Linked DNA regions of Pseudorhodoplanes sinuspersici. The protein of the gene in region 1 binds, or shares a complex with, the protein of each later gene. Links are inferred from orthologs where the notes say so. Each region holds a gene or a part of one and is shown on either strand. Other genes may lie near its edges. The genes, in order: CAK95_RS06045 and CAK95_RS13290.

The links.
Region 2: the proteins of CAK95_RS06045 (region 1) and CAK95_RS13290 are in contact, whole or in part, in a solved structure (PDB 1A0O), measured with the Escherichia coli proteins. The link is inferred for Pseudorhodoplanes sinuspersici from one-to-one orthologs.

What each region holds. Positions count from the first base shown.
Region 1 is NZ_CP021112.1:1,206,538-1,221,713, forward strand. What follows is about bases 5,716-8,667. They hold CAK95_RS06045 (chemotaxis protein CheA), read right to left. Parts: upstream 8,305-8,667; coding sequence 6,127-8,304; downstream 5,716-6,126. Other genes in these bases: CAK95_RS06040 (response regulator), read right to left, coding at 5,716-6,063; CAK95_RS29850 (response regulator), read right to left, coding at 8,333-8,667. Also shown: CAK95_RS06010 (aspartate/ornithine carbamoyltransferase family protein), read left to right, coding at 1-218; CAK95_RS06015 (putative bifunctional diguanylate cyclase/phosphodiesterase), read right to left, coding at 242-2,245; CAK95_RS06020 (MFS transporter), read right to left, coding at 2,367-3,638; CAK95_RS06025 (response regulator), read left to right, coding at 4,108-4,695; CAK95_RS06030 (hypothetical protein), read left to right, coding at 4,737-5,204; CAK95_RS06035 (hypothetical protein), read right to left, coding at 5,213-5,674; more of CAK95_RS06040, read right to left, coding at 5,674-5,715; more of CAK95_RS29850, read right to left, coding at 8,668-8,698; CAK95_RS06055 (protein-glutamate methylesterase/protein-glutamine glutaminase), read right to left, coding at 9,101-10,183; CAK95_RS06060 (chemoreceptor glutamine deamidase CheD), read right to left, coding at 10,193-10,843; CAK95_RS06065 (CheR family methyltransferase), read right to left, coding at 10,840-11,718; CAK95_RS06070 (chemotaxis protein CheW), read right to left, coding at 11,857-12,399; CAK95_RS06075 (LysR family transcriptional regulator), read right to left, coding at 12,574-13,503; CAK95_RS06080 (ring-cleaving dioxygenase), read left to right, coding at 13,622-14,566; CAK95_RS06085 (alpha/beta hydrolase), read left to right, coding at 14,632-15,176. UniProt on the Escherichia coli protein: Involved in the transmission of sensory signals from the chemoreceptors to the flagellar motors. CheA is autophosphorylated; it can transfer its phosphate group to either CheB or CheY.
Region 2 is NZ_CP021112.1:2,755,414-2,770,325, forward strand. What follows is about bases 6,739-9,426. They hold CAK95_RS13290 (response regulator), read right to left. Parts: upstream 8,438-9,426; coding sequence 8,039-8,437; downstream 6,739-8,038. Other genes in these bases: CAK95_RS13280 (EAL domain-containing protein), read left to right, coding at 6,739-7,048; CAK95_RS13285 (TIGR01459 family HAD-type hydrolase), read left to right, coding at 7,157-8,014; CAK95_RS13295 (MaoC family dehydratase), read left to right, coding at 8,644-9,120; CAK95_RS13300 (bifunctional riboflavin kinase/FAD synthetase), read left to right, coding at 9,179-9,426. In the rest of the region: hisS (histidine--tRNA ligase), read right to left, coding at 1-1,190; omega-aminotransferase AptA, read left to right, coding at 1,367-2,716; CAK95_RS13270 (glycosyltransferase family 2 protein), read right to left, coding at 2,843-3,820; CAK95_RS13275 (glycosyltransferase family 39 protein), read left to right, coding at 3,946-5,466; more of CAK95_RS13280, read left to right, coding at 5,594-6,738; more of CAK95_RS13300, read left to right, coding at 9,427-10,162; ileS (isoleucine--tRNA ligase), read left to right, coding at 10,306-13,290; lspA (signal peptidase II), read left to right, coding at 13,407-13,928; CAK95_RS13315 (hypothetical protein), read left to right, coding at 13,984-14,715; CAK95_RS13320 (M16 family metallopeptidase), read left to right, coding at 14,865-14,912. UniProt on the Escherichia coli protein: Involved in the transmission of sensory signals from the chemoreceptors to the flagellar motors.

The DNA.
Region 1 (15,176 bases):
CTCCACGGATGACACCCGAGACGCATCGGCTGACGGCGGAGCGCGTTCTCAATGCGAATTCGAACGCCCTCATTTATCACCCGATGCCGCGTCTCGACGAGATTGATCCCTCGTGCGACGAACTGCCAAACGCCATGTATTTCGAGCAGGTCCGCCTGTCGAAATTCATGCGGATGGCTGTGCTCGGCGAATTGTTGTCGATCGGAACTTACCCCTGACAGCGGGGCGTTAGCGGGGGTTGTCAGCGGCCGCCGATCGCGGCCCTCAAGGCTTCCGTATCGACCGTGACCGTCCGGCCGGAGCGCTCCAGCGACCAGCTTGGAATGATTGGCTTGGCGATCACACGCCGCAATCGCGTCGCGCGCAGCGGCCTGCTGAACAGATAGCCCTGGATCGCATTGATGCCGAGGCTGCGCATATAATCGAGCTGGACGGTCTTTTCGACGCCTTCGGCGACCAGCTCGATCTGCAAATCCTTGGTGGTCTGCGCAATGCCCTTGAGGATCGCCGCGGTGCGCGTGGATTGCTCCAGATTTTGAGTGAACTTGCGGTCGATCTTCACTTTCGAGAACGGGAAATCGTTCAGATAAGCGAGCGATGCGAAGCCTGTTCCGAAATCGTCCAGTGAAATGCCGATGCCGATCTCGCGAAGCTCCTCCAGGATGGCCAGCGTCTGCTCTGTATCGTCGATCAGCACCGTTTCGGTGATTTCAAGCTCAAGCCTTCGCGCTGCAAGTCCGCTGCGCAGAAGCGCGTCGGTGACGATATCCACGATATCGTGACCTTGCTTGAATTGCAGCGGCGACAGGTTGACGGCAACTTTGATATCCGGAGACCAATGCATGGCTTCGGCACAGGCACTGACGAGCACCCAACTGCCGATGCGAGAGATCATCCCTGTTCCTTCGGCAATCGGGACGAATACCGACGGCGGGATTTCCCCCAATGTCGGGTGTTGCCAGCGCAACAGGGCTTCGCAGCAGATCGTGCGTCCCGACCGCGGATCCACGATCGGCTGATAGCGAAGTTCAAGCTCGTCGTTGTCCAAGGCGGCCTGCAGATCCTTCTCGAGCATGACGCGCTTTTCATACTCACTGGACAAAGCCGGGCTATAGGCTACCACCTGACCCCGCCCCAGCCGCTTGGCTTCATAAAGGGCAAGGTCGGCGTGGCGCAGCAGCAGATCGACGCTGAAGCCGTCGCGCGGGGCGATCGCATATCCGATGCTCGCGCCGCAGTTGATATTTGACATGTTTATCTTGAATGGGCGCTTCAGGCTTTCCAGCACTTCGCCGGCGATGACATCGGCTGCGATGTCATCGACATTGGTCAGCATGACAAGAAACTCGTCGCCACCGATGCGCGACACCTCGCTCGGAACCGAAATCGCCGCCTTGATCCGTTGCGCAGCCTCGAACAAAATCGAATCGCCAGCCGGATGACCGAGCGTGTCATTGATGTCCTTGAACCGGTCGAGGTCGATCGTGATCAGGACAACATCATTGCTTCTTTTCACTTCGTGCGAAATCTTGTCGCTCAGAAGCTTCAGAAAATAATCGCGGCTCCACAATCCGGTCAGCGCGTCTTGCTGCGCGACGCGCTCCACCTGCTTGTATGCATAATGGCGGGCGACGATATTCTCAAAAACCGTCCGGCTGATGACGATCGTGCTGATGTAAAGCGTGGCAATGAACAGCGCCAAGGTCACGTGCACGAGATCGAACTGCAGCAGCAGCGCGATACAGAACGGAATGCATGTCAGGCTGATCTGACCGATTGTGATGATCGGCCGGCTCGCGTTTCGCGACGAAATGCCGGCGATGTAACCCATCACGCAGCCGGTGATGAGATACTCCACATCCCGACCGGGATGGGCAACCGTGGTGTAGGCGCCAGTCACCCCCACAAGCGCGGAGAATGACCAGGCCCCGATCAGCGCGACGAATTCCCAGCGCTTGACGGATGCCCTGGTTCTTGGCTTGTCGCCCCACTGGAAATAGAAATAGCTCGCACTGCTTCGCCAGATGCCGATTAACGCAAAAGAAATCGCTGCGAAAATGTAAAAGTTGTCGCCGCTGAGCGTACGCGCAATGATTGTGACACCAATTGCGGCTAATGTCGCAGCAAGGATCGATTTCGGTGTGCTGTAAAGCGCACCGACGAGCTCCGAATAGATCGTCTGATCGAGAATTTTGGCCTGGATACGATTGCTCGCTTCCAACGTGGCCGATCTGAGCTTGGTCATCGACGCCGGTATGTGAATATTCACTTTCTCGTGTGTGACACTAGTCAGTATTTCTTAAAGAACGCTCCGATATTCACGCTCAAAAGTAGTTACTTCTGCTTCAGTTCTGCTGAAGCGCCGTTTACCGAAAGCCGGCCCGACGCGCGGCAAACATCGCTGCAAGGCTCACAATCCCTGCAAATGTGAGGTAGTAGCTTGGCGCCACATTGCTGCCGGTGATCTGGATTAACCAGGCGTTAATGAAGGGTGCAAAACCGCCAAAAAGCGCCACCCCGAAAGCGTAGCTGACCGACAGGCCCGTGGTGCGCAACCGCGTCGGGAACAGCTCCGACATGAAGGCCGGCAGTGAACCCATATAGCCCGCCATCAGCACGCCCATCACGCCCTGCACGATAATGAGCGTCTGCAGGGTCGGCGACGACGCCAGCCAGACGAACAGCGGATAAGCGGCGAGCGTCAGAATGATCGCCGATACGATCGCCACCGGTGTACGGCCGATCTTGTCCGACCACGCGCCGAATATCGGCAGCAAGACGAGTTGAATGGCACCGGTGATCAAGGTCGCCATGTAGCTGCCGGATGCCGGCAATCCGAGCTGGCGCGTGGCGTAAATCGGCATGAACAAAATCGTGTACATCGCAACCGTACACAGAATGACGGCACCAAGTGCGATTATGAGCATTTTCCTGCTGTCGACCAACGTCTCGCGCAACGGTGATTGACTGATGACCGACGATTTGAATTCCTTTGTCTCATCGAGATGCCGCCGGATGTAATAGCCGACAGGTCCGATCAAGAGACCGGCGAAAAAGGGAAGGCGCCAGCCCCATGCCTCGAGCTGGCTCTGATCGAGCAACCCGGCCATTGCTGCGCCAAAGCCCGTTGCCAGAATGGTGGTGACGGCCTGGCTCGCGAATTGCCAGCTCGAGTAAAAGCCGCGTCGCGAGGGGTTTTGTTCGGCAAGAAACACCGTTGCACTGCCGAATTCTCCGCCGGCCGAGAAACCTTGAATGAGACGCGCCAGGACAATCAGGAAAGTCGCAAAGATGCCGATCGACGCGTAGGTCGGTGCGAAGGCGATGATGGCTGTTCCCACCATCATGGCCAGCATCGTCAGAACCAGGGCTGCCTTGCGCCCATAACGATCGGCAAAACTGCCCAGCACGATCGCACCCAGCGGGCGCATAAAGAATGTTACGCCGAATGTCGCCAACGCAAGCAGCAACGAGATCTTTTCGTTGCCGACCGGAAAGAACAGCTTGGCAATTGTCGCTGCAAAGAATCCATAGATGACAAAATCAAACCACTCGAGAGCGTTGCCGATCGATGCCGCTATAATTGCTCGCCAATGCGTCGCTTGTCCGGCTTTCATCCGAGCGGCTGTTGCGGTCATCGCAATGTCTCGCACAATGCCCTCCTGTCTGTGCACAAATGCCGACCGGCCGTAAGGCGGTTCTGCACCAACGCGCGGGAGAGGAATTTATTCAATTCAAGGTTGCAGAGCGTCGCAAGGGCAGTTTCAACGATCGAGCAGTTCCACCATAGGGCCCAAAGGCACTTCACCGTGGCTGTATCCGCGTCAAGACGTTCTTCACTTCGGTTGCTGAAAACCTAAAACTTCCCATCGCAATAGAGGAAAATACGCATACGCCTGCTAATATTTGCCTAACGATCATGACAATGGCGGCTTCCTCCCTTTAAGGAACGAAAAAAGCTCACCTCCGGTCCGCGCCCGTTGTTAACGAACCATTATCCTTAATCAGCCATTAATCGCACGATCGCGCTGTTATCGTTGCGTCTTCGAATCGTCAAAACCCTTTCCCGGATGCGGGGTTGATCCCTCCTCGACACAATCACGAGCCATGAAAAACGGCACCGTCAATCTTCGCGATTTGACAATCCTTATCGCTGACGCCGGCTCATACACGCGCCGTATCGTCTACGGCATGCTGCGCGGCTTTGGCGCCAACAGAATTCTCGAAGTGGGTGATGCAGGCGGCGTTCTGGCCGCGCTCACACATCAGAAGATCGACATTCTGATCTGCGACGCGAAACTGCCGCCGCATGACGGACTGGCCGTGACATACGCGATCCGCCGCAATTCGGATAATGAGAATCGCACGCTGCCGATCCTGTTCATGACCAGCGATGCCCAGCAAGGCACCGTCAAGAAAGCGCGGGACGCCGGTGTCAGCATGGTGGTGGCCAAGCCGATGTCGCCGACGACGCTTTACGATCGGCTGGCCTGGGTCGCATTCGACCGCCGGCAATTCATCGATTGCCCGACATATTTCGGACCGGACCGCCGTTTCAAGATCGAAGGCTATCCCACCGGCGTCGGACGCAGAGCCAGCGACAAGAGCATCGAGATTGGTGAGAAGACCGAGCCCAATCTGGATCAGGATGATATCGACAGTCTGTTCATGGCCGCACGGGCAGGACAAGAATGACTGAAACGCCCAACCCGAATCCCAATGTCCGGATTTTTTCCGTGGACACACGCTTCCAGCAAATGGCACGGCGGCCCGGTGGTGTCCCCAAGGAGCTCGCTATCGAACAGGCACTGTCGCAGCTCGACGGCTTCAAGGACGAATTCGTCGATTGGGTTGATCGGGAGGTGAAGGAGCTGTCGGCGGCATTCAAGACCATGACAGATGGGCGTCAGAGAGCCTCGGAGCTCAACGACATCTATCGCCGATGCTGCCAGCTCCGCGATACCGGGACGACAATGGGTCTCGAACTGATCACCTTCGTTGCCGACAATCTGTGCCAGGTGCTTGATAACGTCAAAGCCGGCGCGCCTTATGACGCGGATGTGGTTGCCTGCCACACCGATGCGCTGTTGCTGGCCAAACAGAAAAACTATCGCGATCTTCGTCCCGATCAGGTGATCGAGATGACCAGCGGTTTGCAGAAAATCCTGGATCGCACGAAGAAGATCGGCGAATCGGTCGGCTAGCGTTCGCGCTAGAAAATAATATCCACCTCGAGTTCGGCCGCATTGGGCTCGGGGAATTCGAGCGGCGGCAAAGCCGTATTGTCCATCCGGTCATGAAAACGGTCTTTCAGATCGGCCAGCGATATCGCATCGATCACGCCTCGGTCGAACTGCACACGCTCCTCGCCGAAGAGCGGAACATTGGTGGTCGAAGCGGCGTAACGCGCCAGCGCGCCGCTCAATGCTTCAAATTCCTGCTTGAGACGGTCGAAACTCTGCAGCGTGACGATCAATTCGCGGCTCGGGCGGCCTTCCCGCATGACGAGATCGGTCACCTGCGTGACGGTGTCATCCAGATTGCGCACATTGTCCAGAAACAGCGTCGCCAGCACACCCAGCAACGCTGCGATATCCGCTGTCGGACTGCCTTGCGCCGCCACCGGCTCCGGCGATTGCGTCATATCGGCCAACCGGGCCGCATCCGCCGTCATTACGCCAGCTTCCCCATGACCTGTTCGATCTTCTGCTTCAGAATGGCAACGGTGAAGGGTTTGATCAGATAGTTATTGACGCCGGCTTGCGCGGCCTTGACGACAAGCTCGCGGTCGCCGCGTCCGGTCAAAAGGATGAACGGCACCCGCCGCACCACCGGATGACCGCGCACGGCGCGCAGCAGATCCAGTCCGTCCATCTGGTCCATGTAATAGTCCGAAATGATCAGGTCGAGCGGCTGGAGCGATGCGATTTCCATCGCCTTGATTCCATTCTCCGCTTCATGGATATGCCGGATGCCCATTTGCTCCAGCGTCAAACAGGTCATCTTGCGGACGCTGTCCTGATCGTCGACCACCAGAACTTTCAGTGCCACAGCATTTGGCATCGTTGTTGTTCCCTTATCAACGGACGACACGTGATGTGGTCGACCCGAATAGCCTATTGATCTTTACGCAACCTTTGCGGCGACGCCGCCGCGCAGCGCCGTCACCGTGCCTTGAACAGGATCGCCCGCCAGATCGGAGAGTTTTTCGACGTCAAGAATTAACGCAACGCTTCCGTTACCGAGAATCGTGGCAGCGGCCACGCCCGGAACCGGCCCGTAACTTTCCTCGATGCTCTTCACGACAACCTGCTGGTGTCCGCAAAGCTCGTCGGCAACCAGGCCGAGCCGCGCCCCCTCACCTGCGTCGGTGATGATGACAACGCTTTCGCCGGCGACTTCCGAAGACGAGATATCCAGAAGGTCGCCGAGATAGACCAGCGGCACCAGTTCGCCGCGCAGTTGCAGCATGCCGCGTGTGCCGACGAGATTGTTGATGTATGAGCGCGGCGGCCGCAGGCATTCGACGATCGCCGACATCGGCATCACATAGGTTTCACGACCGACCTTGATCACCATGCCGTCCATGACCGCCAGCGTCAGCGGCAGTGAGAACTGGATGGTCATGCCCTTGCCGCGGACCGAACTCAGCGACAGCCGCCCGCCAATTTCCTGGATATTGGTGCGCACCACATCCATGCCGACGCCGCGGCCTGAAATGTCGGAAATCGTCTCGGCGGTCGAGAAGCCCGGCATCATGATGAGATTGTTGATCTCGTCTTCGCTCAGCACGGCATCGGCGGCGACCAGACCCTTCTCGCGCGCCTTGTTCAGGACGCGCTCGGTATTGATGCCGGCGCCATCGTCGCTGACTTCGATGACGATGCGGCTGCCGCGATGACCGGCAGAGAGGCGGATGGTTCCTTCTTCATGCTTGCCGGCCGCAAGACGGGCCGCCGGCGCTTCGATACCGTGGTCCACCGAGTTGCGGATGATGTGCGTCAGCGGATCGCTCAGGCGCTCGATGATCGAACGATCCACTTCCGTGGTTTCGCCGGACAATTCGAGCCGGACCTTTTTGCCGACCTTCACCGCCGTCTCGCGCACCAGCCGTGGCATGCGCTGGAACACCGTGCCGACAGCCTGCGCCCGCATCGACATCAGGCCGTCTTTCAGCTCGCGCGTGTGATGGACAACTTCATCGAGAATCTGCGACAGACGATCGCTCACGCCTTCCGGCAGGTCGTGAACGATTTGCCCCAGCATCGCCTGGGCGATGACGAGCTCGCCGACCATGTTGACGACACGGTCGATCTTCTCGAGTTCAATACGCGTCGTGGTCGCCGCCGGCTTGGTGGCGCGGGCTTGCGCCTTCGGCTCGGCCGATTCCATGGCCACAGGCGTGGATGCGGCCGGACGCGGCGCAGGCGGCGGAGCCTCACGTTCGAATGCGATGGGCTGCACGACCGCTTCGGTCAGGTTCGGACCTGTTGCGACCGGCTGCAGCGGCGGAGAGATGATCGCCTCGGCCATGCCAGGCATTTCAACCGGCTCGAAACCACCGATTTCGGTGATCGTCACGTCGCAGTCGGAAGCAAATTCGAAAACTTCCTCGACCTGCGCTTTCGACGACGTGGAGCGCAGCGTACCAGTCCATGCGACATACGGAACGTCCAGCTGCAGCGACGCAAGAGCCGGCAGCCTGTCGCTGTTTGCCTGGAGTTCGAGTTCGCCCAGTTGGCGCAACTGGCGGATGAGAAGAAGCGGATCGGTGCCGTTCTTCAGCATGTCCGGCTGCGGCGTGAACGCGATCTCGTAGCTGCGCATGCCATCGTCGTCGCCCATGGCATCGACCATGACCGGAACGAAGTCGAGATCGTCGAAATCGGCGGGCGCTGCCTCTTCCTCCGCGGCGCTGTCTTGTCCGATCAAACGTTCCAGCGCCTGGCGGCATTCGGTTCCGAAACCGTCGGGAATGGCCTCGCCCGCACGCGAGAACTGCACGAGATCGGACAGAATGTCGCTCGACATGAGCAGAACGTCGATGACGTCCGTGGTCGCCGCCAGATCGCCGCGCCGGATCGCATCCAGCGTCGTCTCGAAGACGTGGGCGAAACCGACCAGGCCTTCGAAGCCGAAGATGCCAGCCCCGCCCTTGACGGAATGAACGGCGCGGAAAACCGCGTTGACCGTATCGTCAGCGCCGAGGCCGTCGCGAATGTCGCTCAGGCCCTGCTCGATCTGCTGCATCCCTTCGGCGCATTCGTCGAAGAAGGTGTGCTTTAACTGCTCCAAACTGGCCATGGTTTGATTCCTTAATTCGTTCGGAGGATTAGCAGGCGACCTTGCGGACGGTTTCGACAAGGCGATCCGGATCGAACGGCTTCACCAGCCAGCCGGTTGCGCCGACATCCCTGCCCATTTTCTTCTTCTCGATTTCGCTTTCGGTCGTCAGCACCAGGATCGGGGTCTTCTGATGCTCCGGTCGCATCCGCAACTGGCGGACGACCTCGTAGCCATCCATCCGCGGCATGTTGATGTCGGTGATGACGACATCGACTTTCTCTTTCTCGAGCATGTCGACACCTTCCTGGCCGTCGACAGCCTGGAGCACTTCGAAACCGGCATCGGCCAGTGTCAGCATCAGCATGTCGCGCATGGTCTTGGAATCGTCGATGGTCATGATGCGAAGGCTCATCGCTTCGCCGCTCGAAGTGTCGGACGTTTCGATACCCGGAGCCGCTTGCATGGGCTCCTGGATGAGCTCCTGGACAGGCTCTTCGATCGGCGCCGGATCGCTCCGGAACTCGACGGCCGTCGCCAGATCGAGCGCCAATGTTTCGAAGGCTTCCGAAAAAGCCGGCGACGGATTGACGATCACCGCGCCTTCGCGCGTTGCCGCCAGAATGACCTGCATGCAGGGCAACGAAATCAGCTCGACTCCGGAAGCGTCGATTTGCACACGGCCGGACGCCTTCAATTCTCCCAATACAGATTGGTGAAGACCCGCGGCGGCGGCGAAGTCCAATACATTTGGCAACTTCATGACCGAACCATCCTTTCGTCCGTCAAGTGCGGACGCCCTTTGAAATTCCACACATCATCCAGCCTGCGCCGCGCGATGCGGACGGGTTGCGTCCGCTTCGCCTTCACAGGCATCGAGAATCGCATCCGCAACATTCACGAGCGAGCATTGGCGCATGACGCCGCCGCGTTCGAAGGCGACATGCGGCATGCCATAGATCAGGGATGACGCTTCATCCTGGCCAATGGTTTTGGCGCCGGCATTGCGCATCTCGAGCATGCCTTCGGCGCCGTCCTTGCCCATGCCGGTCAGAATGACTCCGATCGCCGAGCGGCCGACAACGCGGGCCATCGATCTGAACAGCACATCGACGGAAGGACGATGGCCGGTCATCGGCGGACCGTCATTCAGACTGCAGCGAAATTCCATGCCGTGCTTGACGATTTCGAGGTGATGGGAGCCGGGTGCGATGTAGACATGTCCGGCCTCGATCACATCGTTATGAACGGCTTCAGAGACCTTCATGGCGCATTCACGATTGAGCCGCTGGGCGAAGGCCGCCGTGAAGCGCGGCGGCATATGCTGCGTCACCAGGATCGGCGGGCATTCGGCGGGCAGGTTCATCAGCACGACTTTCAGCGCTTCGACACCGCCCGTCGACGCGCCGATGGCGACGATCTTGTCGCGCGCGCGAACGGTGCGCACGCGTTTCGGCGCGGCGGCATTGGCGATCATGCCAGGGCGTGCACCGACCCGCGTCCGGGCTGCGGCTTTGACCTTGGCCTGCAATTCGGCCGCCAAGGCCGGCATGGCATTCGCCGCGTCATGCGAGGGCTTGGCGATGAAATCGACGGCGCCGATTTCCAGCGCCTCCAGCGTCACATCGGCGCCGGCCTGCGTGAGCGTGGAAATCATCAGCACCGGCATCGGCCGCAGGGTCATGATTTTGCGCAGGAAGGTGATGCCGTCCATATTCGGCATCTCAATATCCAGCGTCACGACATCCGGATTGAGCGTCTTGATGCGCTCGCGTGCGATATACGGATCGCCCGCGGTGCCGACGACCTCGATCTCCGGATCGGAAGCCAATAATGTCGACAGCAACTGACGGATCAGCGCGGAGTCGTCGACAATCAAAACGCGTACCGGTTTTCCCATGGTCAGCCCCTAATCGCCGAACAACTCGATCTCGCCCGCCGGTGCACGCGACGACAGACGCTGTGCATGTTCCATTTCCTCCCGCACCACCGCACCGGACGCATCGCGGCCCAGAAGACGCCGCACGACTTTTCCATCGGCCGGCGAATAATGGATGCGACGGGGGAAACGGCCGCCGAGATCCTGCGCGACACAGCGCAACTTTTCGTCGTCGACATAGCGCAAGGCGAACTCGGCATTTCCGGTGCCGACGGCGATGTTGCTGTCGGTCACATTGCCGCCGCCGAACAGCTTGACTTCGAGCGAGTCGCGGGAACACCCGGCCTTCAGCAATTCGTTGATCAGCTTTTCCATCGCGAAATTGCCGAACCGCGTCGATTGCGAGTCTTTTCCCCAACCGCCGGAACGGCCTTGCGGCAGCATGAAGTGATTCATACCGCCGATGCCGAGGCGCGGATCGCGAATGCACGCCGCGACGCAGGAGCCGAGCACGGTGACAAGCGTCTCTTCGGCATTCGCGGTGATGTAGAACTCGCCCGGAAAGATCTTCACCATCCAGGTGTTGGTGTTTGCATCGAAGATGCGCCGGGTGCCGACGCTGCCGAAATCCTGTTCGAACTTGCCCCTGTCCGGCGCACGGGCCGCCACGGCGCTCATCATGGCTTTCTCCTGTAGGTCGTGCGGCCCACAAGCTGGAGCTCGGGATGCGTTCCGTGGAAGGATTCCGAATGGCCGATATACAACCATCCGCCCGGTTTGATGCTTTGGATGAAGCGATCGATGAGGCTGGCCTTGGTCGCCGCATCGAAATAGATCATCACGTTGCGGCAGAAGATCGCGTCGAACTTGCCCTGGAACGGCCAGCGATCCATCAGATTGAGCTGACGAAAGACGATGAGCGAACGGATATCTTCGGTGGCGAAGACACTGGCCGCATTGCGGTTGCCGTCAGCCGGTTGAAAATAGTCGCGATATGGCCGCGGAATATCATCGAGAGATTTCGCCGGATATTCGCCGCTTGCGGCTTTCCTCAGCACGTCGGTATCGATATCGGTCGCGAGAATGCGCGCATCGAGACGGCAGCCATCGCCGATTTCGCGCCTCAGGACAGCGGCGATCGTGTAGGGCTCCTCGCCCGTCGAACACCCGGCCGACCAGACACGGAAGCGTCCGCCATTGCGCTGAGCGCCGGCAAGAAACGGGACGACGACATGCCGGCTGAAATGTTCGAAATGATGCGATTCGCGAAAGAAGCGCGTCAGGTTCGTGGAGATGGCGTTGACGAAATTTTCGCGCTCGGGAGCGTTCTCGGAGAGATAGGCCCGGTATTCGCGAAAGCTGCTTAAACGAAGCGCGCGCAAACGGCGCGACACCCGCGTATAGACCAGATTGCGTTTGGTGTCGGACAGCGCGATGCCCGCATATTCATAGGCGAGCTGAACGAGGTTCCGGAAGTCCGCGTCTGAGAATGTAAATTCCCGCTCCGGTTCATCGACCGCAATTCCCGGAGCCACGTTATGTACGGAGCGCGACATAGATTCCCTGAAATTCTCTCCGACGACGTCTGATCGCGGCGGACGATGATTGAGACACACGGATGCCTTCGATCGCAGCCAGGCTCGAACCGCTTGGCTTTCAACGACCGGAGAAACGCAGGACTACTTGGAGAGCGATTAGTTCGTCAGCGGACGCTCCGCGTCGCCGACGGGCAAGGAGAGAAGATTGTTGAGGTCGATCAGCGCGATCATCGACGTATCGACCGTGACCAGCCCTGACAGGAAATCGATCCGCGAGGCTTGTGCGATCTTGGGGACCGGCTGCACCTGAGCAGCATCGAAGGAAACGATGTCCAGCACGCGATCGGCGAGGAGACCGACCACGCGGGCGCCAACCTGCACGATAATGACAACGTGGATGGCTGAGGCTTCCGTCAGTCCCTGCCCAAAGCGGCAGCGCAGGTCGATGATGGGGACGATGGCGCCGCGGAGATTGAGCACGCCGCGCACCGAATCAGGCTGCCGCGGAAGATGCGTGATCTCCGACCAGCCCTTGATCTCGCGCACCGCCATGATGTCGACGCCGTATTGATCGTCGCCGATGGCGAAGCTGATGATCTGTGTCGGGATCGATGCCGCGCGTGCGGCAGCGGCATTGTCCCATGTTCCGGGATTTGAAAGCTCTGCGGCCGCTTCGGGCCGGGCTGCACTGGGATTCATCTGCGTAACCTGTTGCTCTGGCCCTTCTGAGCCAACTTCGATGAACCGATCTGCGAGACAGGCCCGCCTTTGTGCGCTGCGAACCAGACTCAGGTACCGATTCCGATTAAGGAAATTCGGTCAAAACCATTAGTATTGGGTTAACTACGACTGTCCGCCGTTAACGCTGGTGGTTTATTTTTGAACTGGGCCCCCGCTTTGGCCTGTTTCATCCCGCCGGGTAAACCGGAGCCGCAAGAATTCGGTCAAGGCTTCGACCCGCGCCGGCCGCGGGCCGCCGGGCGGCAAAACAAGATGCAGCGCAATTTCGGGCAGCGACCAGTCGGCCATCACGACGACCAGCGTCTTGTTGGCAAGTTCATCGCGCACCAGAAATTCCGGCTGCACGGCGAGGCCATGACCCGCGACTAATGCCGGCATCAATGCGTCTGCATTATTGGCGCGCAGCGGTCCCGATGGACGCACCGCGACCTCTTCGCCCTTCCTGTTTCGAAAGCGCCAGATATCCGGCACCGGCAGATACGCATAGCCAAGACACACGTGAGTCTGCAGCTCGCGCGGATGTTTCGGTGTGCCGTGCGATTTCAGATAGGACGGCGCGGCAACAAGCACACGCGGCACGGCGCAGAGACGGCGCGCCAGCAGTGACGAATCGGGCAGCGCCGCAATACGGAGCGCAGCGTCAAAGCCCTCGCCGATCAGATCGACAACATCGTCGCTGAGATGCAGATCGATCGAGACGTCGGGATATTGCGCAAGGAAGTCCGGCAGCGCGGTCGCCACTTCGCGAAGGCCGAAGGACATTGGCACCGCAAGCCGCACGAGGCCGCGCGGCACGGCGGATTGCGCCCGCGCTTCGCTTTCCGCTGCTTCGGCTTCGGCCACCATCCGCGTGGCGCGCTCCAGCAGGCTGCGGCCGGCATCGGTCAATGCGAGACGGCGCGAGGTGCGGTTGAACAGCCGGGTGCCGAGCCGGGCTTCCAGCCGGCTGATGGCCTTCGAGACCGTGGGTTTGGACAGACCAAGTTCGTCGGCTGCGCCCGCGAACGAGCGCAGTTCAGCCACTTTGGCGAAGATCGCGAGCCCTTCGAGGTCCGGCAGCATGGCTTAAATTTTGGAAACTATGAGTTTCCATAGTTTCTATTTATTATTCAATGGAGGTCAATAGCTTTTGGTCATGAAATTCGACGCCCGGAACGGCGCCTCGCACTGGAGGGATATCATGACCACCAAGACCAACACCCACGGCATCCACCACGTCACCGCCATTGCCGGCCCGGCTCAGCGCAATCTCGATTTCTACACGCGCGTTCTCGGCCTGCGGCTGGTGAAGAAGACGGTGAATTTCGACGATCCCGGCACCTATCACTTCTATTTCGGTGACGAAGCCGGTTCGCCCGGCACCATCCTCACATTCTTCCCATGGGAGCATGTTGCGCCCGGCCGGCTCGGCGTCGGCGAGACGCAGGAGACGGTTTTTCGCGTGCCGGAAGGCGCAGTCGGCTACTGGACCCATCGCTTCGTCGAGAAGGGTGTGGCGCATGACGCGCCGGCCCGGCGCTTTGGTGAGAGCATCGTGTCCTTCCGCGATCCGGACGGCATGCGGCTGGCGATCGTCGGCGTTCCCGGCATCGAGAATGAACCTGCCTGGACAGGCGGCGACGTTCCTGCGGAATTCGCCATCCGCGGCTTCCACAGCGTCAATCTGCTGCTGAAGGATGCGGCACCGACGGGTGCGATCCTGACCGACGTGCTCGGCTTCACCGAGATCGGACGGGAGGAAAGCCTCGTGCGCTTCAAGGCCGGCGATACCGCGATCGGCGGCATTGTCGATATCCATGTGGCCGGCTCGTTCCTGCCGGGACGCATGGGCGGCGGATCGGTGCATCACATCGCCTTCCGTGCGGCAGACGATGCCGAAGAACTGGCGATGGTGAAGAAGCTTGCAGAAAACCACGGCCTGCACACCACGGAGCAGAAGGACCGCAACTACTTCCGCTCGGTCTATTTCCGCGAGCCCGGACATGTGCTGTTCGAGATCGCAACTGACGTGCCGGGCTTTGCCATCGACGAGCCCCTCGCTTCGCTCGGGCAATCGCTGAAGCTCCCGCCGGTTTACGAAAGCCGCCGCAGCGACATCGAAAAGGTGCTGCCCGAGGTTGCCTGACTCTGATCGTTTCTCCTCCCGCATTATCGCGGGAGGAGATCTCTTTCGAAATAATGAGGTCTGCCATGACCACCGCGACCAAACTGTCTTTCATCCATCGTTTCGAACCAGCGACCGACAAAGACCGGCCGCCGCTTTTGCTGCTGCATGGCACCGGTGGCGACGAGAATGATCTGATCGATCTCGGCCGCATCGTCGCACCGGGCGCGGCATTGCTGTCGCCGCGCGGAAAAGTGCTGGAAGGCGGCATGCCGCGCTTCTTCAAGCGATTGGCCGAAGGCGTGTTCGACGAGGCCGATGTGAAGCGCCGCGCGAACGAGCTTGCGGATTTCGTCAGCGAAGCCCGCGAGGAATACGGCCTGCCGGCGCCGATCGCGCTCGGTTTCTCGAACGGTGCCAACATTGCGGCGGCGACTTTGCTGCTGCGGCCGGAGGCGCTTGCGGGCGCCGCATTGCTGCGCGCCATGGTGCCGCTATCGCAACCGCCCGCGACGGACCTGAGCGGCAAGCCGGTGCTCATCCTGTCCGGTGCAATGGACCCCATCGTACCGACGGCCAATGCCGCGCATCTGGCGCGGCAGTTGCAGCACGCAGGCGCCAATGTCGATCA
Region 2 (14,912 bases), 1.5 Mb from region 1 along the record:
ACCATCTGCTGATAATCTGCGATTCGATCAGAATCGAAAACCGTGACGACAACGGGACCGAAATTTGGTTGTGTATCGGCCTTGTTCACAAGCGCGAGAGCAGCGGCGAGGCGCGACACGCCGATGGAAAAGCCGGTCGCGGGTACAGGTTCACCGCGAAACCGCGAGACGAGACCATCGTACCGTCCGCCGCCGCCGACCGAGCCGAACCGGACCGGGCGGTTCTTCTCGTCCCTGGTTTCGATCAGCAACTCAACCTCGTAGACCGGGCCGGTATAATATTCGAGACCGCGCACGACAGATGAATCCACAATCACGCGATCATCGTAGCCTGCGGTTGCAACGAGTGCAGCGATCTGTCGCAATTCATCGATACCCTCAAGGCCTTGTTTCGACGTCGCAACGACATTGGCAAGATTGGCAACGGTGGCGTGCGACGTTTCACCCTTCGCCGCGGTGAAGGCGAGCACGGTGTCGATCGCCTCATGTGTCAGCCCGGCGCCCTTGGTGAAGTCGCCGCTTTCATCCTTACGGCCCTCACCGAGCAGCAGTTTCACGCCATCGGGTCCAAGACGATCCAGCTTGTCGATCGCGCGCAGCACCGTGAGCCGCTTGCCGGCATGTTCGGCGCCGCCAAGGCCGATGGATTCCAAGACGCCATCCAGCACTTTGCGATTGTTGACCTTCACGATGTAGCTGCCGCGCGGAATGCCGAGCGCTTCCATCGTGTCGGCGGCCATCATGCAGATCTCGGCATCGGCTGCCATCGAAGCGGAGCCGACGGTGTCGGCATCGAATTGCATGAACTGGCGGAAGCGGCCCGGTCCCGGCTTTTCGTTCCGGAACACATAACCCTCGCGATAACTGCGGTAGGGCTTGGGCAGGGCGTCAAAATTCTCGGCGACGTAGCGCGCGAGCGGCGCGGTCAGGTCGTAGCGCAGGCTCATCCACTGTTCGTCGTCGTCCTGGAACGAGAACACGCCTTCGTTCGGGCGGTCCTGATCGGGCAGGAACTTGCCGAGCGCGTCGGTATATTCGATCGCCGGGGTCTCCACCGGGTCGAAGCCATAATGCTCGTAGACCTTGCGGATTTTTTCCAGCATCGCCCGCGTGGCGGCGATATCGGCCGGGGTCCGGTCCACAAGTCCGCGCGGCAGCCGCGCCTTCAGTTTGTTGCTTTTGTCGCTCATGGATATAAGTCAGTATTGATTTAAGCGGCGTGGTACCAGCGCCGTGTCGCTTTGTCACCCAATCCGCCCTCATCCTGAGGAGGCGCGAAGCGCCGTCTCGAAGGACGAGGGCGGCCCCATGGTTCGAGACGCATCGCTACGCGCTGCTCCTCACCATGAGGCCGAGAAAGGCCGCCATGAGCACCCAAGCCGTTCGCAAGCCCCAAGCCAGCACCATCCCCAACGACCTTGAAGCCTTCTGGATGCCGTTCACGGCCAACCGCGCCTTCAAGGCGCGGCCGCGCATGGTCTCGCGCGCCAAGGACATGCATTATTACGCTCCGGACGGACGGGCGATCATCGATGGCGCCGCCGGCCTGTGGTGCACCAATGCCGGTCACAGCCGCGAGCCGATCGTCAAGGCGATCCAGGCGCAGGCGGCGGAAATGGATTTCGCGCCGCCGTTCCAGTACGCTAACCCCAAGTCTTTCGAACTGGCCAGCCGCATCGCCGCCCTGGCGCCGGGCGATCTCGACCACGTGTTTTTCTGCAATTCCGGATCGGAAGCGGTCGATACCGCGATGAAGATCGCGCTCGCCTACTGGAATGTGAGCGGGCAGGCGCAGCGGGCGCGCTTCATCGGCCGCGAGCGCGGCTATCACGGCGTCGGCTTCGGCGGCATGTCCATCGGCGGCCTCGGCAACAACCGCAAGGCTTTCGGCACCATGCTGGCGGGCGTCGATCATCTGCCGCACACTTATAATCGCGAGCATCAGGCCTTCTCGCGCGGCGAGCCGGACTGGGGCGAGCATCTCGCCGACAACCTTGAGCATCTGGTCGCTCTGCATGGCGACAACACCATCGCCGCGGTGTTCGTCGAGCCGATGGCCGGATCGACCGCCGTGCTGCCGCCGCCGAAAGGCTATCTGCAGCGGCTGCGCGCCATCTGCGACAGGTACAAGATCCTGCTGGTATTCGATGAAGTGATCACCGGCTTTGGCCGTCTCGGCCACGCCTTCGCCGCCGAACGCTATGGCGTGATCCCCGACATGATCACCTTCGCCAAAGGCGTGACGTCGGGCGCGGTGCCGATGGGCGGCGTGCTGGTGCGCCATGACATCCACCAGGCCTTCATGAACGGCCCCGAACACGCGATCGAGTTCTTCCACGGCTATACCTATTCGGCGCATCCGCTCGCGGTCGCGGCCGGTCTCGCGGCGCTCGATCTCTATCGCGACGAAGGTCTGTTCGAACGCGCCAGGACACTCGAGCCGCTCTGGTACGACGCCTGTATGTCGCTGAAGAGCCTGCCGCATGTGCTCGACATCCGCTGCGTTGGCCTCACCGTCGGCATCGATCTGTCGTCGAAGCCCGGCGCCGTCGGCATGCGCGGCTTCGAGGCGATGGAGCGCGGCTTCCATGACGAAGGCCTCATGCTGCGTGCGGTCGGTGACTCGCTCGCCATGTCGCCGCCGCTGATCGTCAGCGAAGCGCAGATCGGCGAGATTTTCGAGAAGACTGCGAGGGTGATCAAGGCCGTGGCTTAGCGCCTTCTTATCCCTCCCCCGCTTGCGGGGGAGGGTGGCAAGCCGCAGAGCGGCGAGCCGGGTGGGGGATGACCCCACCCCGTCTGCTTCGCTTCACTCCCCTTTCAGGGGAGGGATAAGCAGGGCTCACTCCGCGCTCTGCACGAGCTTCGCGGAAGCCTCGCCCGATACGAGATCGGTCTCGGTCTCGGCAATGACATAAGTCGGCCGGCCGCGGGCCTCGCGCAGCGTGCGGCCGACATATTCGCCGATGATGCCAAGCACCAGCAATTGCGCGGCGCCGAGGATGGCCACCGTCGCCATCAGTGAAGTCCAGCCGGTGACGGTGCTCTCGATAAAGAAAAAGCTGACGACAGAATAGACGACCAGCAGGAAACCGATCGCCGCCGCGGCGAGCGCGAGCCAGATCGCCAGCCGCAACGGTTGTACGCTGTGCGCCGCGATGCCGGTGACGGCGAGATCGATCATTCGCTTCAGCGTGTATTTGCTTTTGCCATAGGTCCGCGAACCGCGCGAAAAGGTGACGGTCCGCGTCGGATAGCCGAACCAGCGCACGGTGCCGCGCAGGAATACATCCTGATCGGCGAAATTGTTGATGGTGTTCACCACATTACGGTCGAGCAGCATGAAGTCGGCGCTGCCGGGCTCGATCCGCACATCGCCGATCGCATCGAGGAATTTGTAATAGAGCTTCGAGGTGAAGCTCTTCATCGGCGGCAGCGATGCGTCGCCGTCTTCGCGTTTGGTTGCGACGACTTTCGCCCCGTCATGCCAGGCCGCGATCAATTGCGGAATGAGTTCGGGCGGATGCTCGAAGTCGGCATCCATCACGATCACGGCGCGGCCGCGCGCATGACGAAGGCCGGCGCGCAACGCTTCCTGATGGCCGAAATTGCGCGTGAACGACAGATAGCGCACGGAGGAACTGCCGGCTGCCGCATCACGGATCGCTGAAAGCGTGTCGTCGTCCGAACCATCATCGACGAAGACGATCTCATAACGCCCCTGGTCCTTCAGGATGCGTTCAAGCGTCGCGGTCATGCGCGTGATATTGCCGGCTTCGTTATGAGCCGGCAGCACCACGGAGATATCAGGTTCGTTCATCACTCAAAATCCGGTGCGGCCCAGCGTCCCCTCGGTTGACGGGTCAGGTTTTGCCGGGCACTCATGCGCCCGGCCAGCCCTTCCGGGCGTCGAGGCCGGGTGGCTTGGCATACTACGACAGCGGCATGGATGCGAGAACGGCGGTAGCAGACGGCGGGTTTTTCGCCTCGGTCGTCGATTTTGCGGCCCGCAAGCCTTTACAGACGCTCGCTATTGTCCTCGGTGCGCACCTCGTCGTGTGGACATTGTTGCCGCTTTTGACGAGCTCCAATCTGGAGCTCGATCTCGCCGAGGACCTGGCGCTCGGCAAGGAATGGCAGCTCGGCTACTGGAAGCATCCGCCGCTGCCATGGTGGCTGGCCGATCTCGGCTATCGCATCACCGGCCATATCGGCGTCGTCTATGCGCTCGGCCCGCTCGCGGTCGTGGCCTGCTTCATCGGCGTGTATCTGCTCTCGCGCGACATCGTTGGCCCAGTGCAAGCCCTGATCGCGACGCTGTCGCTGGCCGGCATCCATTTCTACAATTATTCGGCCGTGAAATTCGCGCATGACCAGATGCAATTGCCGTTCTGGGCGCTGACCGGTCTGTTTCTGTATCGCGCCCTCGTTTCCGGCCGGATGCTGAACTGGATGCTCGCCGGCGCCATGATGGCGCTGTGCTTCTGGTCGAAATACGCGGCCTTCGCGCTTGGGGTCAGCATCGCGCTGTTCCTGTTGATCGATCCAGTCGCACGCCGCAGTCTTCGCACGCCCGGGCCTTATGTCATGGCGGCGGTCTTTCTTGTGGTGATCGCCCCGAATGCGTGGTGGCTGATCGATTCCGGCTTTCTGCCGATGCGTTATGTGAGCGATCGCGCCAAGGCCGTCCTGTATCCGTATCAGTTCATCACGCTGCCGCTGCAATGGGTCGCAAGTCAGGTCTTCTTCACATTTCCGGCCTGGGTCTTGTTGGGCCTCACGTTATTTCCCCGCCAGGCCGGATCGGAACCCGTGCGGCAATCGGGCTCCTTCGCCCGCCGCTATGTCACGATGCTCGCATTCGGCCCGTTCGCGGTCGTGACACTGATCGGCATTGCCACCGGCCGGGCGCCGATCGCGACATGGGGATATCCGCTGTGGTCGTTTCTGCCGCTGGCCGCGTTGCTCTGGTTCGGGCCGGTGTCGGACCCGCAACGCAAGCAGCTTTTCGCCGCCGGGTTTATCTTTCTGTTCCTGCTGGCCCCGGCCATCTGGATCGGTGTCTGGATCGCCGAACCTCATGTCCGGACGCGTCCGAAAGCCACGCAATTTCCCGGTCAGGCGCTGGCGACCCGCATGACAGAGATATGGCGGGAGAAAACCGGAACGCCGCTTCGTTATGTCGCCGGCACCGAATTCGCCGCCAACAATGTCGCGGTCTATTCGCCGGATCGACCGCATGTGATCGTGCATGGCCGGCCGGCGATCAGTCCCTGGATCGATATGAACGACGTGAAGAAGCGCGGCGCGATTGTCATCTGGGAGGTGGGCCTGCCCTTCGCCTATGTGGACGAGTGGCGAAAGACATTCGGCGCCGAGGGCGATCCCGTTATCATCGAGTTGCCGCGGCAGCACGGTGGGCGGCCGGCGCATATCGGCTATTGGATTGTTCCGCCGCGCAACTAACCTATTGATGTTGCGGACTGTGTTGCCGATGCGCTTGCGCTTGTCGTGCCGCTCGTGGACAGTAATGCTCGGGCGGACGAATCATGCGGCGGAGGGCCGTCTTGTATCCCCCGGCGATGGGACTTCGATGCTGAGGCTGACGGCGATATTTATTGCGATCTGCGTTGTTGTCATCGCAGCGTCGCTCGGTGCTGTCGGTTATCTGGTCTTTGGTCTCTCCGGAACCGAAGCAAGCCTGTTGGCGCTGGCTGCTATGTCCGGTCTTGCTCTGTACAATACGGTGACGGCGCGGCTGCATGATCGCGATCTTGTCGGCAAGCAGATTGCCGATCTCTCGCGCGGCACGGCGGACCTTGCGCGTCAGGTCGCCGAAATGACCCGGCGCCAGATCGCCATCGAACATCAGGAAGCGGCACGGCGGTCGCCGGGTCCGAACGAGGCGCTGGCCGCCGAGATCGGTGAGCTTGGAGAATTGCTCAAGCAGCTGGCCGAGACCATTGCCGACCATGAAACGCGCTTGACCGAGCTGCGAGAGGAACCGTCGGCGATCCTGGCCGCACTGGCTGCGGCAGCGCCGGCACAGGCCGCGGCCGAAATGCCCGTTGCCGTCGCAGCGTCTCAGGACGACGCGACGCGGCCGCATGTGGTCGCGGCTCAGGCGGTCGCGGCTGCCCCGCCGGTCGATGCATTGACGGCAAGCGGTCCGTTCAAAGGCAAGAAGCACGACGAGATCGCGGACATCATCCGCACCGCCATCGATGAAAACAGGATCGATCTCTATCTGCAGCCGGTGCTGACACTGCCGCAACGCAAGGTGCGCTATTACGAGGCGATGACGCGATTGCGGAGGGATGACGGCACGCTGATTCTGCCGGCCGACTTCCTGGCACATGCCGAGAAAGCCAATCTGCTCGCCCGCATCGACAATGTACAGCTCTTCCGCTGCGTGCAGGTGCTGCGACGCCTTCTGTTGCAGAATCGCGAAATCGGCTTGTTCTGCAACGTGTCGGTGCCGACCCTGAACGACACCGACGTCTTCCGGCAATTCTATGACTTCCTGGAAGCGAACCGCGCACTGACGACCGCGCTCACGCTGGAATTCACGCAAGACTCGCTACGCAGCCTGGGACCGCTGGAACAGGAGAGCCTCGCTTCGCTGAGCTCGCTCGGATACCGCTTCTCCATGGATCGAGTCACCGATCTGCGCATGGGACCGCGCGACCTGGCCGATATGGGCGTGCGTTTCGTCAAGGTGCCGGCCGACCTGTTGCTCAGCAAGGGCAGTTCGTCATCCGACATTCACGCCGCCGATCTGTCGGACCTGTTGGGCCGTCACGGCATCAGCCTGATTGCAGAGCGGATCGAGACCGAAGCGACGGTGATCGATCTGCTCGATTACGATGTGCGCTTCGGCCAGGGCTTCCTGTTCTCGGCGCCGCGCCCCGTCCGGGCGGAAGCGTTGCAGGCCGGTCCGGCACAACGGCCCGATCCGGCCCCGGCGGCCGGGACCGGCACCGCGGAGCCGCAGCGATCGGCGCCATCTCCGGTCATGGGCGGCCTTGTGGCTCACGCGGCGATGTAACCCCCCGCAATCCGGCGTGACGGCGGCGCGTCGCCGCGCTAGATCACGCTGATCTTGGATCGGTTCCGATCCAATCGACCAGCCTCTCTGTCATCGATCGGGTTCCCCTTGACCATTTTCTCCGAAAGCTTGGCGGCTCTTGCGCCGGAATACGATGTCATTTTGTCCGATGTCTGGGGGGTCGTGCATAACGGCGTCGCTGCCTTTCCGGAGGCCTGCGAGGCGCTGACGCGTTTTCGCGAGGGCGGCGGAACCGTGGTGCTGATCACCAATGCGCCGCGTCCGAACGGCGTGGTCGCAGCGCAACTCGAACATTTCGGCGCGCCGCGCAGCATCTACGATGCCATCGTCGCCTCCGGCGATGTGACGCGCAACGTGATCGTGCAGCGTCCGGGGCAGACCATTCTGCATATCGGGCCGAAGCGCGATCTCGCGACGTTCGAAGGACTGGATGTGCGTTTCGCGCCGGTCGAGAGCGCCGATTATGTGATCTGCACCGGCCTGTTCCACGAAGATACTGAAACGCCGGACGATTATCGCCCGATGCTGGAGGCGATGCGTGCGCGCGATCTATTCATGGTCTGCGGCAATCCCGATGTCGTTGTCGAACGCGGCGACACGCTTCTCTATTGCGCCGGTGCGATCGCCGATCTCTATGTGAAGATGGGCGGCGACGTTCTCTATGCCGGCAAGCCCTATGCGCCGATCTACGATCTGGCGCTCAAGCTCGCGCAGGACGCGCGCGGCAAAGCGGTGGATCGCCAGCGCGTGCTGGCGATCGGCGATTCGGTGCGTACCGATTTTGCCGGCGCAACCGCCTACGGCATCGATTGCATGTTCGTGACCGCCGGCATCCACGCGGCCGAATTCGGGGGCCGCGATGATCCTGATCCCGATGCGGTCGAGCGCGTGCTGGTGGCGGCCGGCGGCAAGCCGCGGGCGATTGCAAGACGGTTGAAGTGGTAGCTCAGCGGTCTTGATTTTGCTGAACTAAGCCGCCTGTGTCTGGTCAGCAAAAACCGCTTCGATCTTGGCCTTCAGCGTCTGCGCGTTGAACGGCTTGACGATATAGTTGTTCACGCCGGCCTGTTTCGCAGCGATCACATTCTCGGTTTTCGATTCCGCTGTGATCATGATGAACGGCACGCTCGCAAGCTGCGGGTCGGCGCGCATTTCCTTCAAAAGATCGTAGCCGGTCATCGGCTCCATGTTCCAGTCGGAGATGACGAGGCCGTAAGGCCGCTCGCGCAACCGGCGCAGCGCCGAGGTGCCGTCCGAGGCGTCGTCGATATCCTGGAAGCCGATCTGCTTCAGCAGGTTGCGGATGATACGGACCATGGTGTTGTAATCGTCGACGACCAGAATGGGCATCGCGAAGTTGACCGGCATCGTCGCAGCTCCGTCACTGCGGTCCGCTACGTTGCGGCTCCGCATCTTGGGCATCAGTCCAATAGTGGCGACGGTAGCCGTGTGCGTTGAAAAACACGTTAATCCCTCAAAATTTGCGCGACGCTGAAAATCGCCAAAAACGTGCATTATACGCAGCCGATGGTAGTATCTGCTTACGTGTTGTTAACTGACCGGCAAAATTTTTGATGAACGCAACGCCCACCAAAGCCGCCGTCGACCCGCGCATGGTCCGGACCTTGTTCTTCGAGGACCTCGCCGTCGGCATGCGCGAAACGCTGATGAAGACGGTGATGGAGACTGACGTCGTCGGCTTCGCCAATGTCTCGGGCGACGACAATCCGATCCATCTTTGCGACACCTATGCCGCCGGCACGCGCTTTGGCCAGAGGATCGCGCATGGGCTCTACACCGCCAGCCTGATTTCGGCGGTGCTGGGCACGCGGCTGCCCGGCGCAGGCGCCGTCTATCGCTCGCAGACGCTGAATTTCCATGCGCCGGTGAAAATCGGCGATGTGGTCAACGTCATTGTCGAGGTGACGGAACTGGTCCGTGAGGGGCGCAAGGTGAAGCTGCATTGCGAGGCGCTGGTGGACAACATGCTGGTGCTGGACGGGGAGGCCATCGTCTCGGTCCCCTCCCGGCCGAAAGCCGGCCTGTCTTGACTTGGCTGCCCACCGGGCCGACACCGTGCGGCCATTCATTCATCCTGCCGTATAAGACATGCCGCCAGTCTCGAAGGACAAGCCATTCGTCGTCGTCCGTGACGACGGGCCCGACATTGCCAAACTGCGCACTGCGGTCGTCGCCATCGGTAATTTCGACGGCGTGCATCGCGGCCACCGCTCGGTCATCGCGCTGGCGCAGCGCCGTGCCGCGGCGGCGGGCCGTCCGGCGGCGGTGTTGACGCTCGAGCCGCATCCGCGCTCCTACTTTCGCGCCGACGAAAAACTGTTCCGGCTGTCGGACGAAACGCAAAAACTGCGGCTGCTGGCGGCCACCGGAGTCGACGGCGCGGTGGTGCTGACCTTCAACGCCGCTTTGGCCAGCCTGCCGGCCGAGCAATTCGTCTCGAAAATCCTGGTGGAGCGGCTGGCGGTGAGCGGCGTCGCCATCGGCTTCGATTTCCATTTCGGGCAGGGGCGGGGCGGATCGCCGGCCTTTCTGAAGGATGCCGGCGCCCGCTATGGCTTCCCGGTCGATGTGGCGCCGCCCCTGGAGGATGAGGGGCGGCCGGTGTCTTCGGGAACGATTCGCTCAGCGCTCGAAGCCGGCCGCGTGGTCGAGGCGACCGAACTGCTCGGCTATCCCTGGTTCGTGTCCGGGGAGGTGATCCACGGCGAAAAGCGGGGCCGCGACCTCGGCTTTCCCACCGCCAATCTCAAGCTCGACCCGGCCTGCGGCCTGAAGCACGGCATTTATGCGGTGCGGGTCGGGATCGGCGACAAACGCTATGACGGGGTGGCGAGTTTCGGTCGCCGTCCCACCTTCGATAATGGCGCGCCGCTGCTGGAAACCTTTCTGTTCGATTTTTCCGGCGATCTCTACGGCAAGACCGTGGATGTCGCGCTGATCGGCTGGATCAGGCCGGAGGAGAAATTCGACAGCATCGCTGCGCTGGTTTCGCAGATGACCATCGATTCGGAGCGCGCCCGCGACGCCCTGAAGCGGTCGGGCGATGCTTTTCCACCGCTGGGCATGAATTAGCTCCGTCCGCTCATTCCCGCGAAGGCGGGAATCCAGACTTTCTGGGTCCCCGCTTTTGCGGGGACGAACGGAGAAAAAGTCATACGTCTTTGCGCGTTGCAGCACCCCCTGCTACACACGGCCCGCATCCTAGAGCCCCCGACATGACCAAGCCTGAACGCGACTATTCCGAGACCCTGTTCCTGCCGCAAACGCAATTTCCGATGCGCGCCGGCTTGCCCGAGCGCGAGCCGATGCTGCTCAAGCGCTGGAAGGAGGAGGACCTCTACGGCAAGCTGCGCGAGGCCGCGAAGGGGCGCCGCAAATTCATCCTGCATGACGGCCCGCCTTACGCGAACGGCAACATCCATATCGGCCACGCGCTCAACAAGGTGCTGAAGGACGTCGTCGCCCGCAGCCAGCAGATGCTCGGTTTCGACTCCAATTATGTGCCGGGCTGGGACTGCCACGGCCTGCCGATCGAATGGCGGGTCGAGGAAGAGAACTATCGTTCGAAGGGCAAGACCAAGCCGGATTTCAGCGATCCGCAGGCGATGATCGCCTTCCGTCAGGAATGCCGCGCCTATGCGCAGCATTGGCTGAACGTGCAGCGCGCCGAATTCATCCGCCTCGGCGTCGAGGGCGACTGGGATCATCCCTACACCACGATGAGCTACCCGGCCGAGGCGCAGATCTCGCGCGAGATCATCAAGTTCGCGAAGAACGGCACCCTCTATCGCGGCAGTAAGCCGGTGATGTGGTCGGTGGTCGAAAAGACCGCGCTCGCCGAAGCCGAAATCGAATACGAGGATTACACCTCGGACATGGTCTGGGTGAAATTCCCGGTGCGCTCCGCACGCGGCAAGCGCCACAAGGAACTGGAGAAGAAATACGACGGCGCATCGGTGGTGATCTGGACCACCACGCCCTGGACGCTGCCGGGCAACCGCGCGATCAGCTATTCGCCGAAGATCGCTTACGGCCTTTACAAGATCACCGACGCTGCGCCAGATAACTGGGCGAAGTTGGGCGACCTGTTGATCCTGTCGGACAATCTCGCCGGCGACGTGTTCAAACAGGCGCGTGTTGCTGCCTACGACAAGATCGCCGACGTACCGGCGGATGATCTCGCCGATCTCGCCTGCGCGCATCCGCTGCGCGCGATGGGCTACGACTTCACCGTGCCGTTGCTGGCCGGCGATCACGTCACCGACGATACCGGTACAGGTTTCGTGCATACGGCGCCAAGCCATGGTCGCGACGACTTTGAAATCTGGATGGATTACGCCCGCGATCTCGAAGCCGATGGCATCAGTACTGTTATCCCATATCCCGTCGACGAAAACGGCGCCTATACCGCGCAGGCGCCGGGCTTCACCGGCAGGCGCGTCATCAACGACAAAGGCGATAAGGGCGACGCCAATGACGCGGTGATCAAGGCGCTGGTCGAGGCCGGCAACATCATCGCGCGCGGCCGTCTCAAGCATCAATATCCGCATTCCTGGCGATCGAAGAAGCCGGTGATCTTCCGCAACACGCCGCAATGGTTCATTGCGATGGACAAGGGCATTGCCGCCAAGGGCGATACCTTGCGCGAACGCGCGCTCGACGCCATCGCCGAAACGCAATGGGTGCCGCCGGCCGGCGAGAACCGCATCAACGGCATGATCGAGAGCAAGCCGGACTGGGTGATCTCACGTCAGCGTGCCTGGGGCGTGCCGATCACCGTCTTCATCAAGGAGAAGAACGACGGTTCGGTCGAGATCCTGAACGATCCGGCGGTCGACAAACGCATCGGCGATGCCTTCGAAAAGGAAGGCGCGGATGCCTGGTATGCGGAAGGTGCTGCCGAGCGCTTCCTTGGCGATCGTGCGAAGGAAGGTTGGAAGAAGGTCGACGACATTCTCGATGTCTGGTTCGATTCCGGCTCCACGCACGCATTCGTGCTGGAAGACCCGAAGCATTTCCCGCAGCTTGCGAGCATTAAACGCAAGCCGAAGGGCGACGACGTCGTCATGTATCTCGAAGGCTCGGACCAGCATCGCGGCTGGTTCCAGTCGTCGCTCCTGGAAAGTTGCGGCACGCGCGGCGTTGCGCCCTTCGACATGGTGCTGACGCACGGCTTCGTTCTCGACGAGAACGGCCGCAAGATGTCGAAGTCGCTCGGCAACACCACGGCGCCGCAGGACGTGATCAAGAATTCCGGCGCCGATATCCTGCGCATGTGGGTGTGTGCGTCGGATTATGCCGACGATCTGCGTATCGGGCCGGAAATCCTCAAAGGCACGGTCGAGACCTATCGCAAGCTGCGCAACACCATCCGCTGGATGCTCGGTTCGCTCGCGCATTTCCATGACGACGAGCGCGTCAAGGCCGATGCGATGCCGGAGCTGGAGCGGCTGATGCTGCACCGGCTCGCCGAACTCGATGTGGCGGTGAGGGAGGCCTATCGCGCCTTCGATTACAAGCGCATCTTCGCGCTGCTCAACGCCTTCATGACCAGCGAGCTGTCGGCCTTCTATTTCGATATCCGCAAGGACACGCTCTATTGCGATCCGATCTCGTCGCACAAGCGCAAGGCGGCGCTGACCGTGATCGATTATCTGTTCCGCTGCACGGTGATCTGGCTCGCGCCGATGCTCTGCTTCACCGCGGAAGAGGCGTGGCTGTCGCGTTACGGCGATGATGCGGAGTCCGTGCATCTGCAGGAATTTCCGCATGTTCTGCCGGCCTGGCGCGACGATGCGCTGGCCGAGAAGTGGCGCAAGATCCGCAGCATCCGCCGCGTCGTCACTGGTGCGCTCGAACTCGAGCGCGCGCAGAAACGGATCGGTTCGTCGCTTGAAGCGGCGCCGGTGGTCTATGTCTCGGATCAGGATTTGTTCGCTGCGATCGTCGATGCTGACTTGGCTGAAATCTGCATCACCTCGGCGGCGACGCTGGTGGACGGCGAGGGACCGGCCGAGGCCTTCCGCCTCGACGATGTGCGCGGCGTTGCCGTCGTGCCCGAGCGGGCCCATGGCAGAAAATGCGCGCGCTCGTGGAAGATCTCGGAAAGCGTCGGCGAAGACCCGCAATATCCGGAGGTCACCCCGCGCGACGCGCAGGCGCTGCGTGAATGGGACACGCTGCGAAAAGCTGCGGAGTAATTCAATGGCTTGCGGTGAGGTGTAGGGCGGGTTAGCGAAGCGTAACCCGCCGCCACGTCGAACAAACGGCGGATTACGCTTCGCTAATCCGCCCTACATTCACTCTCCATGCTGCAATGATGAAGCTTGCCAATTATCTTTGGGGCCCGCTCACCCGCGACGGTGTTGCCGCTGCGCTGGTCACTGCGTTGCTCGATCAGGCCAGCAAGCTGTGGCTGCTCTATGCCTTCGATCTCGGCTCGCGCGACCGGGTTCCGGTGCTGCCCTTTCTCGATCTGGTGCTGGTCTGGAACAAGGGCATCAGCTACGGGCTGTTCGCGCAGAATTCGGCGCTTGGCCAGATGCTGCTCCTGGGGTTCAAGATCGTGGCCGCGGTATTCCTGTGGGGGTGGCTGGCGCGGGCCGAAAACCGCCTGATGGCGGTCTCGCTCGGCCTGATCATCGGCGGTGCCATCGGCAACGCGGTCGATCGGCTGGCGCACGGGGCGGTGGTGGATTTTGTCCTCCTGCACCTGACCACGGCCACATTCACCTTCAACTGGTATGTCTTTAACCTCGCCGACGTGGCCATCGTTGCCGGGGTGGCGGGTTTGATGTATGAAACCCTCCTGGGGGCACGCGCCGCAAAAGCGCCCTGATCCTTGGGCAATGCCAGAGCAGGGATGGCGGCAACTGACCGTGCGGGGAGCAGTCTTGCGCAAACGCATCGATAGCTTTTCGAGCCGATTTCTGTCGCTTGTGCCGGGTTGGCGCCGGCGGCTGACATTGAGCTTTGCTGTTTTCGCCGTGGCTCTGGCGGCATCGGCCGCGATCGTGCCGCAGGCTTATGCCGCGGACGATGACGACGAAGAAGACACCATCGAAACGAAATTCATCAAGGGCCTTCTCGGCATCAACGACAAGGACCGCATCGATTATCGCGAGCGCCCGCCGCTGGTGGTGCCGCCCAATATCGGTACTTTGCCGCCGCCCGAAACCACTGCCGTGACTAACAGCCCGGCCTGGCCGAAGGATCCGGAAGTGGTCGAGCGCAAGAAACGGCAGCAGGCGAACAAAAACCAGCGCCGCAAGACCTTCGAGGAAGAGGCGCGGCCGCTGACGCCAGCCGAACTCGACGCGCCTGGCCGCGCCGCCCGTGGCAGTTCGCGGCCCAATCCGACCGGTCCGCAGGATTCCGAGGGACCGGATGCACGTGCACTCCGCCCCGACGAGCTTGGGGTCAAGGGCAGCCTGCTCGGCAATCTCTTTAAGGATAACACCCAGCCGGAACAGGCGACCTTTACCCAGGAGCCGGCTCGCACTGATCTGACCCAGCCACCGCCGGGCTATCAGACGCCATCGCCCAGTCAGGTTTACGGCATTGCGCCTCGGAAGGAGCAACCGAAGCCGTTTGACTGGATTAACAAACACGGCACCTCGGATTAACGTCGGAATTGATGTCGCGGCGCAGCAAACCCTTCGAAACTGTAATGTCCGAAGGGCTGAGCGCCTCTTTTCAAATTCCGAGCCGATCCTCATGTTTATGTTGATACTGCGCTGCGCCATACCGGCCGGTTCAGCTTTTGAGAGTTCGTATGATCCACATCACGCGCCGATTTCTCCCGGCACTCTTCGCGGCATCG